Regions from separate parts of the Streptomyces sp. NPDC014891 genome, predicted to be linked through region 1. Evidence: predicted binding sites of a transcription regulator. Region 1 holds the regulator's gene; the other holds the start of a gene.
The links. Region 1 encodes HspR, which represses chaperone genes until heat shock. Its sites were predicted from a motif close to TTGAGNNNNNNNNNCTCAA; they were not measured.
Positions count from the first base shown of each region.

Region 2: lon (endopeptidase La) is a predicted target of HspR. The motif match lies at 2,131-2,149, and genes of this name have one in related genera.

Region 1 covers NZ_JBIBWF010000008.1:185,493-192,581, forward strand. Annotated here, with positions in the region: gene grpE (nucleotide exchange factor GrpE) at 1-557, shown strand, start outside; gene dnaJ (molecular chaperone DnaJ) at 615-1,796, shown strand; gene ACF09E_RS23540 (heat shock protein transcriptional repressor HspR) at 1,801-2,244, shown strand; gene ACF09E_RS23545 (hypothetical protein) at 2,333-2,806, opposite strand; gene ACF09E_RS23550 (helix-turn-helix transcriptional regulator) at 2,850-3,854, opposite strand; gene ACF09E_RS23555 (hypothetical protein) at 4,222-4,542, shown strand; gene ACF09E_RS23560 (pyridoxamine 5'-phosphate oxidase family protein) at 4,656-5,060, opposite strand; gene clpB (ATP-dependent chaperone ClpB) at 5,183-7,089, shown strand, end outside.
Region 2 covers NZ_JBIBWF010000005.1:428,634-435,722, reverse strand. Annotated here, with positions in the region: gene ACF09E_RS17255 (RNA polymerase sigma factor) at 1-571, opposite strand, end outside; gene ACF09E_RS17250 (hypothetical protein) at 671-1,282, opposite strand; gene ACF09E_RS17245 (GNAT family N-acetyltransferase) at 1,393-2,040, opposite strand; gene lon (endopeptidase La) at 2,172-4,586, shown strand; gene ACF09E_RS17235 (DUF4240 domain-containing protein) at 4,710-5,321, shown strand; gene ACF09E_RS17230 (lytic polysaccharide monooxygenase) at 5,481-6,365, opposite strand; gene ACF09E_RS17225 (lysozyme) at 6,556-7,089, opposite strand, start outside.

The DNA.
Region 1 (7,089 bases):
ACAAGGCGGAGGGGGCGGCCCCGGCCGGGGACACGACTGACGTGGCTCTGCTGGCGCAGCTGGACCAGGCCCGCAAGGCGCTCGAGGAGCGCACCGCGGACCTCCAGCGGCTCCAGGCCGAGTACCAGAACTACCGCCGCCGCGTGGAGCGGGACCGGGTCACGGTCAAGGAGATCGCCGTCGCGAGCCTCCTGAGCGACCTGCTCCCGGTGCTCGACGACGTCGGCCGGGCCCGGGACCACGGCGAGCTCGTGGGCGGGTTCAAGTCGGTGGCCGAATCGCTGGAGACCGTCGTCGCCAAGATGGGTCTGCAGCAGTTCGGCAAGGAGGGCGAGCCCTTCGACCCGACGATCCACGAGGCCCTGATGCACTCGTACGCGCCGGACGTCACCGAGACGACGTGCGTGGCGATCCTGCAGCCGGGGTACCGGATCGGCGAGCGGACCATCCGGCCCGCCCGCGTGGCCGTCGCCGAGCCCCAGCCGGGCGCGGCACCGGCCAAGGACGACGCGAAGTCGTCCACGGACGAGGAGAGCGGTGCCCCCGAGGAGGGGTAGCGCGACCGGCCGCACAGCGGTGACAGACCCCGGAGCAGTCCGGAAGGAGGGACGTCGATGAGCACGAAGGACTTCGTCGAGAAGGACTACTACAAGGTTCTCGGCGTCCCCAAGGACGCCACCGAGGCCGAGATCAAGAAGGCGTACCGGAAGCTCGCCCGCGAGAACCACCCGGACGCCAACAAGAACGACGCCAAGGCCGAGGAGCGCTTCAAGGAGATCTCCGAGGCGAACGACATCCTCGGCGACCCCAAGAAGCGCAAGGAGTACGACGAGGCCCGCGCCCTCTTCGGGAACGGCGGCTTCCGGGCCGGCGGTCCCGGGGCGGGCGGCTCGTTCAACTTCGACCTGGGCGACCTCTTCGGAGGCACCCAGGGCGGCGCGGGCGGGGGCTTCGGCGGCGGTGGCGGCGGCATCGGGGACGTCTTCGGCGGCCTGTTCAACCGCGGCGGCGGCGCGGGTGCCCGCACCCAGCCCCGGCGCGGCCAGGACATCGAGTCCGAGGTGACGCTCAGCTTCACCGAGGCCATCGAGGGCGCGACCGTACCGCTGCGGATGTCCAGCCAGCAGCCGTGCACGGCGTGTTCGGGCACCGGCGACAAGAACGGCACCCCCCGGGTGTGCCCGACCTGCGTCGGCACCGGACAGGTCTCGCGCGGCAGCGGCGGCGGCTTCTCGCTCACCGACCCCTGCGTGGACTGCAAGGGCCGCGGCCTGATCGCCGAGAACCCCTGCGAGGTCTGCAAGGGCAGCGGCCGGGCCAAGTCCTCCCGCACCATGCAGGTCCGCATCCCGGCCGGTGTCTCCGACAACCAGAAGATCCGGCTGCGCGGCAAGGGGGCGCCGGGCGAGCGCGGCGGGCAGAACGGCGACCTGTACGTCGTGGTGCACGTCGACTCCCACCCGGTGTTCGGCCGCAAGGACGACAACCTCACCGTCACGGTGCCGGTCTCCTTCACGGAGGCGGCGCTCGGCGGCGAGATCAAGGTGCCGACCCTCGGCGGCCCCGCGGTCACCCTCAAGCTGCCCGCGGGCACGCCCAACGGCCGGACCATGCGCGCCCGCGGCAAGGGCGCGGTCCGCAAGGACGGCACCCGCGGCGACCTCCTCGTGACGGTCGAGGTCGCGGTGCCGAAGGAGCTGGACGACAAGGCACGGGACGCCCTGGAGACCTATCGCGAGGCGACCGCCTCCGACGATCCGCGGGCGGAGCTGTTCCAGGCAGCGAAGGGAGCGTGACCCGGTGGACGGGCGCCGACGCAATCCGTACGAGCTGACCGACGAGTCGCCGGTGTACGTCATCTCGGTGGCGGCCCAGCTCTCCGGTCTGCATCCGCAGACCCTCCGTCAGTACGACCGCCTCGGTCTGGTCTCCCCGGACCGCACGGCGGGCCGTGGCCGGCGCTACTCGGCCCGTGACATCGAGCTGCTCCGGCAGGTGCAGCAGCTGTCGCAGGACGAGGGCATCAACCTGGCCGGGATCAAGCGCATCATCGAGCTGGAGAACCAGGTCGCGGCGCTGCAGAGCCGGATCGCGGAGCTGTCGGCGGCCGTCGACGGCGCGGCGGCGGCGATGCGGCAGCGCGAGGCCCAGGTGCACGCCTCGTACCGGCGCGACCTGGTGCCGTACCAGGACGTGCAGCAGGCGAGCGCCCTGGTCGTCTGGCGCCCCAAGCGCGGCGAGTAGCCCCCGGCACCGTCTGAGGCCCCCTCCACAGCCGTGGAGGGGGCCTCAGACGTTCTCGGGGCCTCGCACGAGGACGGCCCCGCCGGGGCTACGGGATGAGCTCCGCCACGATGTCGCCGACGGTCTCCCACCAGGGCGACGCTCCCGTGCCGAACGCGGCGGCGAGGGCGGTGCCGACGGCGTGGTCGAGCGGGGTCGGGGCGGCGGCCGGGTCCCAGTCGGGGTACACCGTGCCGTCCCCCTTGGACTCCAGTGTCCCGAGCGCCTTCCCGTTCCGGGTGAACCGGCTGTCCACGTACGAGCTGGGGACGAGCCGGTAGCGGAGGCCGTCCACGCGGACGTCCACCCGGTAGGAGCGGCGCAGCAGCCGCGCGCGGGCCGGCTTGACGACGGCGGGTTCCCCGGCCACCGTCAGGGCGAGCAGGGCGGGCTTGCGGGTGCCGATCGGCGTATGGGTGTCCGGGCGGGTCCCGGGGGCCCGTACGAGCTCCACGGTGGGCAGGTCGTGCCCGGAGACGCGGAGGGTCCCGGCGGGCCCGTCGAGGTCGATCTGTACGTACACGGTGGTGAGTTGTCCCGTTCGACGCTGGTCAGGTGTCTGGTGGTCAGGTGTCTCCCTCGAGGATGCCCGACTGCGCGATCAGGTAGCCGAGCTGGGCCCGGCTGCCGCTGCCGAGGGCGGCGGCGAGTTTGGCGATGTGGGCGCGGCAGGTGCGCACGTTCATGCCGAGGCGGCGGGCGATGGCCTCGTCCACGTGGCCCTCGACGAGGAGTTTGGCGATCGAGCGCTGGACGCCGCCGATGCCGTCCACGGAGGGGCTGTAGGGGATCTCGTCCTCCCAGGGCACCCCGTGCAGCCAGAACTGGTCGAAGACGCCGACGAGGTACTGCACGAGGCCCTCGTGGCGGAGTTCGAGGGCGACCTGGCGGTCGCTGCGCGCGGGCACGAACGCGACCTTGCGGTCGACGATGATCAGTCGGTCGACGATCTCCTCGAGGGTGCGCAGTTCGAGCCCGTACGGCGCGACGCGTTCGACGTAGGCCAGGGTGGCGGGATGGTGCCGTGCGGTGTGCTGGTAGAGCGTCCGCATCCGGACCCCGCGGTCGAGCAGCGGTTCCATGCGGCGGAGGGCCGCTTCGAGGGTCTCGGGGCGGCGGCCGCTGCCGGGCTGGATGGTGAGGAGTTCCTCGGTGCACTCGTTGATCGCGCGGTCGAGCGCGGCGTTGATGACGCTGAGGCCTTCGAGGACCGTGATGGCCTGGGTGCCGGTGGGGTCCTGGGTGTGGATCGCCATGAACGGCTCGAAAGCGTCCGCGAGGGCCAGCGCGTGCTGGCGCCGGACCTGTATCTCCTGCTCGATGGGGTGCACGAGCTGGTTCAGGGCGATCGAGGGCGGCACGGGACGCAGGCACTCGCTGTCGTCCGGGTCCGGGTGCAGGAGGGAGAGTTCCCTCAGGCAGGGGGCGGCTTCGGCGTCCGCACGGGCTATCCGGCCGGTGCGGAGGGCACTCGCATAGAGCTCCTTGCCCACGTCGCATAGTTCACCGTGACTGTGCTTATGAACGGACTCGTCGCATTCTCGCCTCATTTGCACCCCCCTCAGGGTCATGAATTACAGGAACATGATGCCCGGGTTGGCTGGTGGAAAGGGTCGGGAGTGAGCCATCGTCTTACTCGCGGGGGGGAGGTAGTGATCAAAAGAGGTGGAGATCGGCCATGACCAGGATGGTTCGTGCACTTAGCGCCATAGCCGTTGCGGCGGCTGCTCTCGGCGCACTCGCCGTCGGCGAGCCCTCGTGGGAGAGCACCCCGGCGCACTCCGTGGCAGGGCCGGACGAGCCCTCGTGGGAGAGCACCCCGGCGCACGAGGTGGTCGCGGGACCCGGCGAACCCTCGTGGGAGAGCTCTCCCCGGGACGTCGTGCTCGCTGCTCCTTACGAGCCGTCCTGGGAGATCGGTTCGAGGGGCGCGGGGGCGTGACCGTGCCGCCGGACGACCCCAGGTTCCGCCGGGAGATGGCTTCGGCCTACCGGTCCGGGTGGCACTTCGTCGACCTCGCCACGGCCATCCCCCACCGTGGCGACGCGCTGAAGATCACCCTCTTCGGAGAGCCGATCGTGGTGGCACGGGAGCAGGACGAGGACGTCCGCGCCTACCGCTGCCTCCGCCGTCCCCGCGGCGCCCCACAGCCCATCCGCTGTGCCATCCGGTACGGCATGATCTTCGTCAACCTCGACCAGCGGGACCACCAGCTGATCGAACCCGAGACCATCACCGCCACCCCCCGCAGTGCCTGAGCGATTCCCCCGTCGTTGTAGATCGCTCCGGCACTTCCCCCACACAGCGGCGCCATCGCGGACCTGAAACGCGATGGCGCCGCTGTGCTGCCCCCGTACGGTCGGGGCCTCTCTCAGGCGCGCCCCATCGCCCGGGTCAGGGTGATCTCGACGACCACCCGGTCCGGGTTCTCGGCCGGCGTGCGCCCGTAGCGCTCCGCGTAGCGCGCCACCGCGTCCGCGACCACCTCGGGCTCGGTGCGGATGCGCGCGACGCCCTCCAGGGTGGCCCAGCGCCCCTTGTCGACCTGGCAGACCGCGACCCGCGCGCCCGCGGCGCCCGCCGCCAGCACGTTCGCCACCTTCCGGCTGTGCCGATTGGTGATGACCCGCGCGAGACCGCCCTCGGGGTCGTAGGTGACGCCCACCGCCACGACGTGCGGGGTGCCGTTCGGGCGCGGGGTGGTCAGGGTGCACATGTGGTACTCGCGCCAGAAGCTGAGGTACGAGTCGGAGGGGTTCCTCGGGTCGGTCGCCATGCACGGAACGTACCGGGGGCGGAGCTCCCTCCGACACCTTGAGCGGAATCGACTCAACTTTGTGTACGCTAGAAGAGTCATAAAGGGAGAGGACCCCGAACGATCCAGGAGGAGCACCGCACGTGGACGCCGAACTGACCAACCGGAGCCGGGACGCGATCAACGCGGCCAGCAGCCGCGCCGTGTCCCTCGGGCATGCCGACCTGACCCCCGCGCACCTGCTGCTCGCGCTGCTGACCGGTCAGGACAACGAGAACATCACCGACCTGCTCGCCGCGGTCGAGGCCGACCAGGCGGTCGTGCGGGCCGGCGCGGAGCGGCTGCTCGCCGCCCTGCCCAGCGTCACCGGGTCCACGGTCGCGCCCCCGCAGCCCAGCCGCGAGTTCCTCGCCGTCATCGCCGACGCCGACCGGCAGGCCAAGGAGCTCGGCGACGACTACCTGTCCACCGAGCACCTCCTCGTCGCGATCGCGGCCAAGGGCGGCCAGGCCGGTGAGATCCTCGACGCGCAGGGCGCGAGCGCTTCGAAGCTGCTCGACGCGTTCGAGAAGAGCAGGGGAGGACGCCGGGTGACCACACCCGACCCGGAGGGGCAGTACAAGGCGCTGGAGAAGTTCGGCACGGACTTCACCGCCGCCGCGCGCGAGGGCAAGCTGGACCCGGTCATCGGCCGCGACCACGAGATCCGCCGCGTCGTGCAGGTGCTGTCCCGCCGCACCAAGAACAACCCGGTCCTCATCGGCGAGCCCGGCGTCGGCAAGACCGCCGTCGTCGAGGGCCTCGCGCAGCGGATCGTGAAGGGCGACGTGCCCGAGTCCCTCAAGAACAAGCGGCTGGTCTCGCTCGACCTCGGCGCCATGGTCGCCGGCGCGAAGTACCGCGGCGAGTTCGAGGAGCGGCTGAAGACCGTGCTCTCCGAGATCAAGGCGAGCGACGGCCAGATCATCACCTTCATCGACGAGCTGCACACGGTCGTCGGCGCGGGCGCCGGCGGCGACTCCGCCATGGACGCGGGCAACATGCTCAAGCCCATGCTGGCCCGCGGCGAGCTCCGCATGGTCGGCGCGACCACCCTCGACGAGTACCGCGAGCGGATCGAGAAGGACCCCGCCCTGGAGCGCCGCTTCCAGCAGGTGCTGGTCGCCGAGCCCACCGTCGAGGACACCATCGCGATCCTCCGCGGGCTCAAGGGCCGGTACGAGGCCCACCACAAGGTGCAGATCAACGACTCCGCGCTGGTGGCCGCCGCGACCCTCTCCGACCGCTACATCACCTCCCGCTTCCTCCCCGACAAGGCGATCGACCTCGTCGACGAGGCCGCGAGCCGGCTCCGCATGGAGATCGACTCCTCGCCGGTCGAGATCGACGAGCTCCAGCGCTCGGTCGACCGGCTCCGCATGGAGGAGCTGGCCCTCAAGAACGAGACCGACGCGGGGAGCAGGCAGCGCCTGGAGAAGCTGCGGCGCGACCTCGCCGACCGCGAGGAGGAGCTGCGCGGCCTCACCGCCCGCTGGGAGAAGGAGAAGCAGTCCCTCAACCGGGTGGGCGAGCTCAAGGAGCGCCTGGACGACACCCGCGGCCGCGCCGAGCGCGCCCAGCGGGACGGCGACTTCGACACCGCCTCCAAGCTGCTCTACGGGGAGATCCCGGCCCTGGAGCGGGAGCTGGCGGAGGCGAGCGAGGCCGAGGCGCAGCAGGAGTCCTCGAAGGACACCATGGTCAAGGAGGAGGTCGGGCCCGACGACATCGCGGACGTGGTCGGCTCCTGGACCGGCATCCCGGCGGGCCGCCTCCTGGAGGGCGAGACGCAGAAGCTGCTGCGCATGGAGGACGAGCTCGGCCGGCGCCTGATCGGCCAGTCCGAGGCCGTCCAGGCCGTCTCCGACGCCGTCCGCCGCACCCGCGCGGGCATCGCCGACCCCGACCGCCCCACCGGCTCCTTCCTCTTCCTCGGCCCCACGGGCGTCGGCAAGACGGAGCTGGCGAAGGCGCTCGCGGACTTCCTCTTCGACGACGAGCGGGCCATGAT
Region 2 (7,089 bases), on a different contig from region 1:
CGCGGCGGGCGCGCAGGGCGCGGGTCTTGACCGTGCCCTCGGGTATGCCGAGGAGCCGGGCGGTCTCCCGGGTCGTCAGACCGTCGACGACGGTGGCCCGCAGGACCTCGGCGAGCTCGGGGGAGATCCGGTCGAGGGCCGCGCCGACCTCCCCGTATTCCAGGCCGGCGAGCACCCGGTCCTCGGCGGAGGGCGCGGCGGCGGGCGGCTCCGCGGGCAGGGCGGCCTGCCGGGCGGCCTCCGTCACGACGCGTTCCGCGCGGGCCCGGGCCCGCTGCGCGTCGACCAGGCGCCGGGCCGCGATCACCCAGAGCCAGCCGCCGGCCTCGCCCCTGCCCCGGTGGCCGCCGGCGGAGCGCCAGACCGTGACGAAGGTGTCCTGGAGGACCTCCCGCACGGTCTCCTCGTCGGGGCAGCGCCGGGCGAGGCGCGCGTGCAGCCAGCCGGCGTGCCGGTCGTAGAGCACGGCGAGCGCCCCGGAGTCCCCCCGGGCGACCGCGCGCAGCAGCGCCGTGTCGTCGTCCTCGTCGCCCCCTGCGGGGCCTCCCCCTGAGGGGCGCAACAGTCTCACGCCCTCTCTATCGCGCGCGTGCCCCGGTCCGGTTCACGCGCGCGTGAACCGGACCGGGGCCTCAGGGCCCCGGTCCCGGGGCCGTCGCGCCCGCCGGGCTCAGGGGCGCGTCGGCGGGCCGCCCTCCGGGAGGGCGGCGAAGACCCGCCGGAGCGCCGCCGGGCGCTCCTCCTCGCCGTCCTGCGCGACGACGAGGCGGTGCCGGTACGTCACGCGGTACTGGAAGCCGTCGGGGACCGGGCGGCCCGTGGGCCGCTCCGGGATCCGGGCGTAGGCGGGGTCGGCCAGGGCGGCCCGCAGCTCGGCGGCCTGGGCGGGGGTCTGCCGGCCGGTCCGGGGCGGCTCGGTGCCGGAGCGGATGCTCCAGGAGCCGTCGTGCTGGACGACGAGCTTGTTGCGGACCCCGGCGAGGCCGCCGTCGACGACGACCTCGACGAGGACCCCGGTCGGCTGCGGGTCGGAGGGTGGGTCGGCCGGGGGCAGCGTGACACGCGGGGGCGTGCCGGCCGGGGATGTGGAGGGCGAGGGCCGCGTGGCGCTCGGCTCGGGCCGTCCGCCCTCCCCGGTGGGCGACGGGGCCGGCGTGCTCGTCGCCGGGGACGGGTCGCCCGGTGCGGGCGGTTCCGCGGGTCCGCAGCCGCTCGTACCGCCGGCCAGGGCCCCGATCAGGATCAGGGTCCCGCACCATGTTCCCCGTACGCCTCTCGCCATGGACTGAGCATGCCAAGTCGCGGACGTCCCGCGCAGCCGTACGGCCGGGTTCGCGCCCGCCGGCTCGGCCGGCCGCGGGGCCGCCCTCTCGGATGATGCCGCTGATCGGCTCAGCCGGCCGCGCCGCCGTCCCGGACGATTCCGGTGATCGGCCCCCGGTAGCGCCAGTCGAGGGAGCCGTACAGCGCGAATCCGTCCGTGGTCGCGGCGAGCACCCCGGTCGCGGCGCCGGCCTGGGCGGCGGCGGCCTCCAGGGTGCGCATGACGTTGGCGCCGAGGCCGCGGCGCCGGTGCGCGGGATCGGTCTCGATCTGGTCGGCGACGGCGGTGGAGCCGGTCGGGGCGATCCGGCCGCTCGCGGCGAGGGTGCCGTCGGGCGCCAGGACGCGGACGCGGATGACCCCGTCCCGGACCTCGGTGGTCCGCGCGTACCCCTCGGGCGGGGCCGGGCGGGCGCCGGGGTCGAGCGGCTTGACCATCATGAAGCCCGGGTCGTCCGGGACGGTCCACCCCTCCGTGATCCACGCCTGCGCGTCCTCGGGCCCCGCCATGACCTTGAGCCAGCTGTAGGGGGCGGTGAGGCGGGCGCAGAGCGCGCCCACCGTGGCGGCGTCGGGGGCGGGCAGCACGTGCCGTACGACGTGCCGGGGCAGTCCCACGTCGATCCGGTGGCCCCAGGGCTCGGGGACGGCGGCCGGGGTCCCCCGGGAGACGGTCCAGCCCGTCACCCAGGCCGATGTAAGAGCTGCAATATCCATACAGGTATTACATCGGTCGTTCCGGGTCCTGCGCGAGAGTGATCGCTCAGAGCGAACGGGCGTCCGGGAACATCCACGGGCTCACATGCATTGAGTCGACATAGCTCAACTTGACTGCCGAAGGGGAGATCATGGCTTCTGACTCCAAGCCGTCCGTGCCGCTCACTCTGCCCGTGCTGCCGCTCGACGACGAGGTCGTGCTGCCCGGCATGGTGGTGCCGCTCGACCTGTCCGACAACGAGGTGCGCGCCGCCGTGGAGGCCGCCCAGGCCGCCGCTCGGCCCGGCGCGGGCAAGCCGCGGGTGCTGCTCGTGCCCCGCGTCGACGGGACCTACGCCGGGACCGGCGTCCTGGGCACCGTCGAGCAGGTCGGACGGCTCTCCGACGGCGACCCCGGTGCCCTGATCCGCGGCATCGGCCGCGTGCGCATCGGCGCCGGCACGACCGGGCCCGGCGCAGCCCTCTGGGTCGAGGGCGGCACGGTCGAGGAGACCCTGCCCGACCCGCTTCCCGGCCAGGTCGCCGACCTCGTCAAGGAGTACAAGGCGCTCGCCACCACCTGGCTCAAGAAGCGCGGGGCCTGGCAGGTCGTCGACCGCCTCCAGCAGATCGACGGCGTCGGCGCCCTCGCCGACAACTCCGGCTACTCGCCCTTCCTCACCGTCGAGCAGAAGGTCGCGCTCCTGGAGACCGCCGACCCGGTCGCCCGCCTCCGGCTCGCCACCGCCCAGCTCCGCGAGCACCTCGCCGAGCAGGACGTCGCCGAGACCATCGCCAAGGACGTCCAGGAGGGCGTCGACAAGCAGCAGCGCGAGTTCCTGCTCCGGCGCCAGCTCGAAGCGGTCCGCAAGGAACTGCGCGACCTGAACGGCGAGTCCGAGGCGGACGAGTCCGACGACTACCGCGCCCGCGTGGAGGCCGCCGACCTGCCCGAGAAGGTCCGCGAGGCCGCCCTCAAGGAGGTCGAGAAGCTGGAGCGGTCCAGCGACCAGTCCCCCGAGGGCTCCTGGATCCGCACCTGGCTGGACACCGTCCTCGAACTGCCCTGGAACGAGCGCTCCGAGGACCGGTACGACATCCGCGGCGCCCGCGCCGTCCTCGACGCCGAGCACTTCGGCCTCGACGACGTGAAGGAGCGCATCACCGAGTACCTCGCCGTCCGCAAGCGCCGCGCCGAGCGCGGCCTGGGCGTCGTCGGCGGCCGCCGCGGCGGGGCCGTCCTCGCCCTCGTCGGACCGCCCGGCGTCGGCAAGACCTCCCTCGGCGAGTCCGTCGCGCACGCGATGGGACGCCGGTTCGTCCGGGTCGCCCTCGGCGGCGTACGGGACGAGGCGGAGATCCGCGGCCACCGCAGGACCTACGTCGGCGCACTGCCCGGCCGGATCGTCCGCGCCATCAAGGAGGCCGGTTCCATGAACCCGGTGGTCCTCCTCGACGAGATCGACAAGGTCGGCTCCGACTTCCGCGGCGACCCCGCGGCGGCCCTCCTCGAAGTCCTCGACCCGGCGCAGAACCACACCTTCCGCGACCACTACCTGGAGGTCGAACTCGACCTCTCCGACGTGGTGTTCCTGGCCACGGCCAACGTCCTCGAAGCCATTCCCGAGGCCCTCCTCGACCGCATGGAGCTGGTCAGGCTCGACGGCTACACCGAGGACGAGAAGGTCGTCATCGCCCGCGACCACCTGCTGCCCCGGCAGCTGGAGCGCGCGGGCCTGGAGCCCGGCGAGGTCGTCCTGGAGGACGCGAGCCTGCGCAGGCTGGCGGGCGAGTACACCCGCGAGGCCGGCGTCCGCACCCTGGAGCGGGCCGTCTCCCGGCTGCTCCGCAAGGTCGCCGCCGAGCACGAACTGGGCGACCGAGACCTGCCGTTCACGATCGGCCCCGACGACCTGCGCGCACTCATCGGGCGCCCGCACCACGTCCCCGAGTCCGCCCAGGACCCGGCGGAGCGCCGGACGGCCGTGCCGGGCGTCGCCACCGGCCTCGCCGTGACCGGCGCGGGCGGCGACGTCCTCTTCGTCGAGGCGTCCCTGGCCGATCCGGAGACCGGCGCCGCCGGGCTGACCCTCACCGGTCAACTGGGCGACGTCATGAAGGAGTCGGCGCAGATCGCGCTCTCCTTCCTCCGCTCGCACGGGGCGGAGCTGGAGCTTCCCGTCACCGGCTTGAAGGACCGGGGCGTGCACATCCACTTCCCCGCGGGCGCGGTCCCCAAGGACGGCCCCAGCGCCGGCGTCACCATGACGACCGCCCTCGCCTCCCTGCTGAGCGGGCGCCAGGTGCGCACGGACGTGGCGATGACCGGCGAGGTCTCCCTCACCGGCCGGGTCCTCCCGATCGGCGGCGTGAAGCAGAAGCTCCTCGCCGCCCACCGGGCGGGCATCACCACGGTCGTGATCCCCAAGCGGAACGAGGCCGACCTGGACGACGTCCCGGCCGAGATCCTGGAGAAGCTGGAGGTCCACCCGGTCACGGACGTCCGCCAGGTCCTGGAGATCGCGCTGACCCCGGCGGCGGTGCCGGTCGGCGCGGCCGCGGCCTGACGCCCCCGCGGCGGAGCGGGGTGCCCCACGCGGGGGCACCCCGCTCCGGCGTGCCCCGCGCGTGTACGCGGGCGCAGGTAATTCTTCACCCGGATGTCAGCCGGGAGTGTCATGCTCGTACGCATGAACGAAGACGCCTTCTGGGCCCTCATCGACGAGTTGAGCCGACGCACCGGTGACCTGGAGGAGCGGACGGAGTGGCTGCGCACGGAGCTGCTCCGGCGACCGGCCGAAGAGAGCGTGGACTTCCAGGTGCGCCTCGACGACGCGCTCGAGGTCGCCGGGACGCACGCGGTGTGGCGCGCGGCGAACCGGATCGAGGGCGGCGCCTGCACCGACGACGGCTTCCACTACTTCACCCTCTGGCTCGTCGGGCAGGGGCGCAAGGTCTACGAATCGGTCGTCGCCGACCCGGACGCGCTGGCCGACGTGCCGGGCGTACGGGCCCTGGTGGGCCGGCACCGGGACGGGTGGGACGACGACGAGTGGCCGGAGTGGGAGGGTCTCGACTACGTCGCGCAGGACGCGTTCGACGAGCTCACCGGCCAGGAGGACGACTGCGGCGAGGAGTTCGACGACGCCGTCGACGAGCGCGCCGAGGAACTGGCGGACGAGCTCTCCGGGGACTTCGGGGAGGAGTGGGAAGAGGACGGCGAGCCCCGGGGGTCTCGTCCGGAGGGAGTGGCGATACCCCGCCTCACCGCCCTCTTCCCGCTCGCCGCGTCCGGCGCATAGGGGGCGTCTTGCCGATCGGGCCCCGCGAGCCCGGCTGATCGGCGGGACACCTCCCGGCACGCTCGGGACGGAGCGCGGGCCGGACGGGTCGGGCGCGGCCCCGAGGGGGCCGCGTCGCCCGGGCCGGACGCGGTCGGCCGGCCCGGGCGAGGAACACGGCTACGAGGCCGAGGTCCTGCGGCGGCGGCCCAGGAGGAGGCTGCCCGCGCCGAAGACGGCGAGGGCTCCCGCGCCCGCGAGGGCCGTGGGCAGCGGCGAGGAGGGGGTCGCGGCCGACTCGGCCGAGAGGGCCGGGGCCTGCTCGTCGCCGCCGTGGCCCGCGTGGCTCACGGTGGACAGCGACGCCCCGGCAGCGATCTTCGCCTCGCTCGGGGCCTGCGCCCTCGCGGCGGCCGGCTGGGCCGCCGCACCGCCGAAGGTGACGTCCGAGCAGCTGTAGAAGGCCTCGGGGCTGTCGTTGCGCTGCCACACCTTGTAGACGATGTGCCGGCCGGTGCGGGCCGGGAGGTTGCCCGTGAAGTTGTAGTAGCCGTCGGTGGCGGTGCGGGTGGTGTTGTAGACGGCGACGGGGCTCGCGTCCAGGTCCGACCACTTCAGCGGCTGCGTGGGGTCGAAGCCCTGCTTGGTGATGTAGACCGTCATCGTGCCGGCGTGGGCGGCGGTGACCCGGACCTTGAAGTCGAAGGCGCCCGCCGCGACCGCCGTCGCAGGCCAGTCGGTGCGCGCCCAGTCGAGTGCCCGGTACTTCGCGCGGTTCGCGGAGCAGAGCTTGCCGTCCGGGATGAGGGCCTGGTGCTGCCCCGCCGCGTTGGCGATGTTGACCTCGTTCCAGTCGTAGAGCGGCTGGGTGCCGGAGTCGGCGACGAGGTCCTTGCACACCTGCGACTTGGGGGTCTCGGGGCCCTCCGCGTTGCAGGCCGCGACGCGGCTCACGGGGTTGAAGACGGCTCCGTGGGCGCTGGCGGTCGTCGGGGTGAGCGTGACGAGGGCTGCGGCGGCCGACAGGGCGGCGACGCCGGCAGCGGTGCGGCGGGTGGACGGCATGCGGGGGCTCTCTCTCGTGCGTGGGGGAGGACGGATGAGCAACGCGCGCTGAGCACACGGAAGTTGAATCCCGGGCGATCGCCGTAGAGCCTCGCATTGGTCCATACCAATAGGCAAGGGGGAGGGCCGGAAAAGCCGGAGCGGCCCCCGGGGCGCCGCGCACCCGGGGACCGCCGCCGTGCGGATGGCCTCAGCCGTCGGCGAGCGCCCGCACCCGCGAGAGGTCGCCGTTGAAGTGGTTGTGGTCGCCGACCGTCGGGCCGGTGGAGGTGTACTGCCACATCGTGTAGTACTGCCAGCCGGCCGGGAGTTCGCCCACCGCCGAGGCGTACCGCGCGATCCACAGCGGGTTGGCCGAGGCGAAGGCGGAGGAGTTGCCGGTGCACTGCGTCCACCAGCTGGTCGCGGTGTAGATGACGGGGTCCCGGCCGGTCCTGGCCTTGTAGCGGTTCACGAAGTCGCGGATCCAGGACACCATCCCGGCCTGGGTCTTGCCGTAGCAGGTCGCGCCGTACGGGTTCCACTCGATGTCGAGCACGCCCGGCAGCGTCCGGCCATCCTTCGACCAGCCCCCGCCGTTGTCGACGAAGTAGTCGGCCTGGGCCGTGCCCGTCGCGGTGTCCGGGGTGGCGAAGTGGTACGAGCCCCTGATCATGCCGACGTTGTACGAGCCGGTGTACTGCTGGGTGAAGGAGGTGTTCTTGTAGTAGGTGCCCTCCGTCGC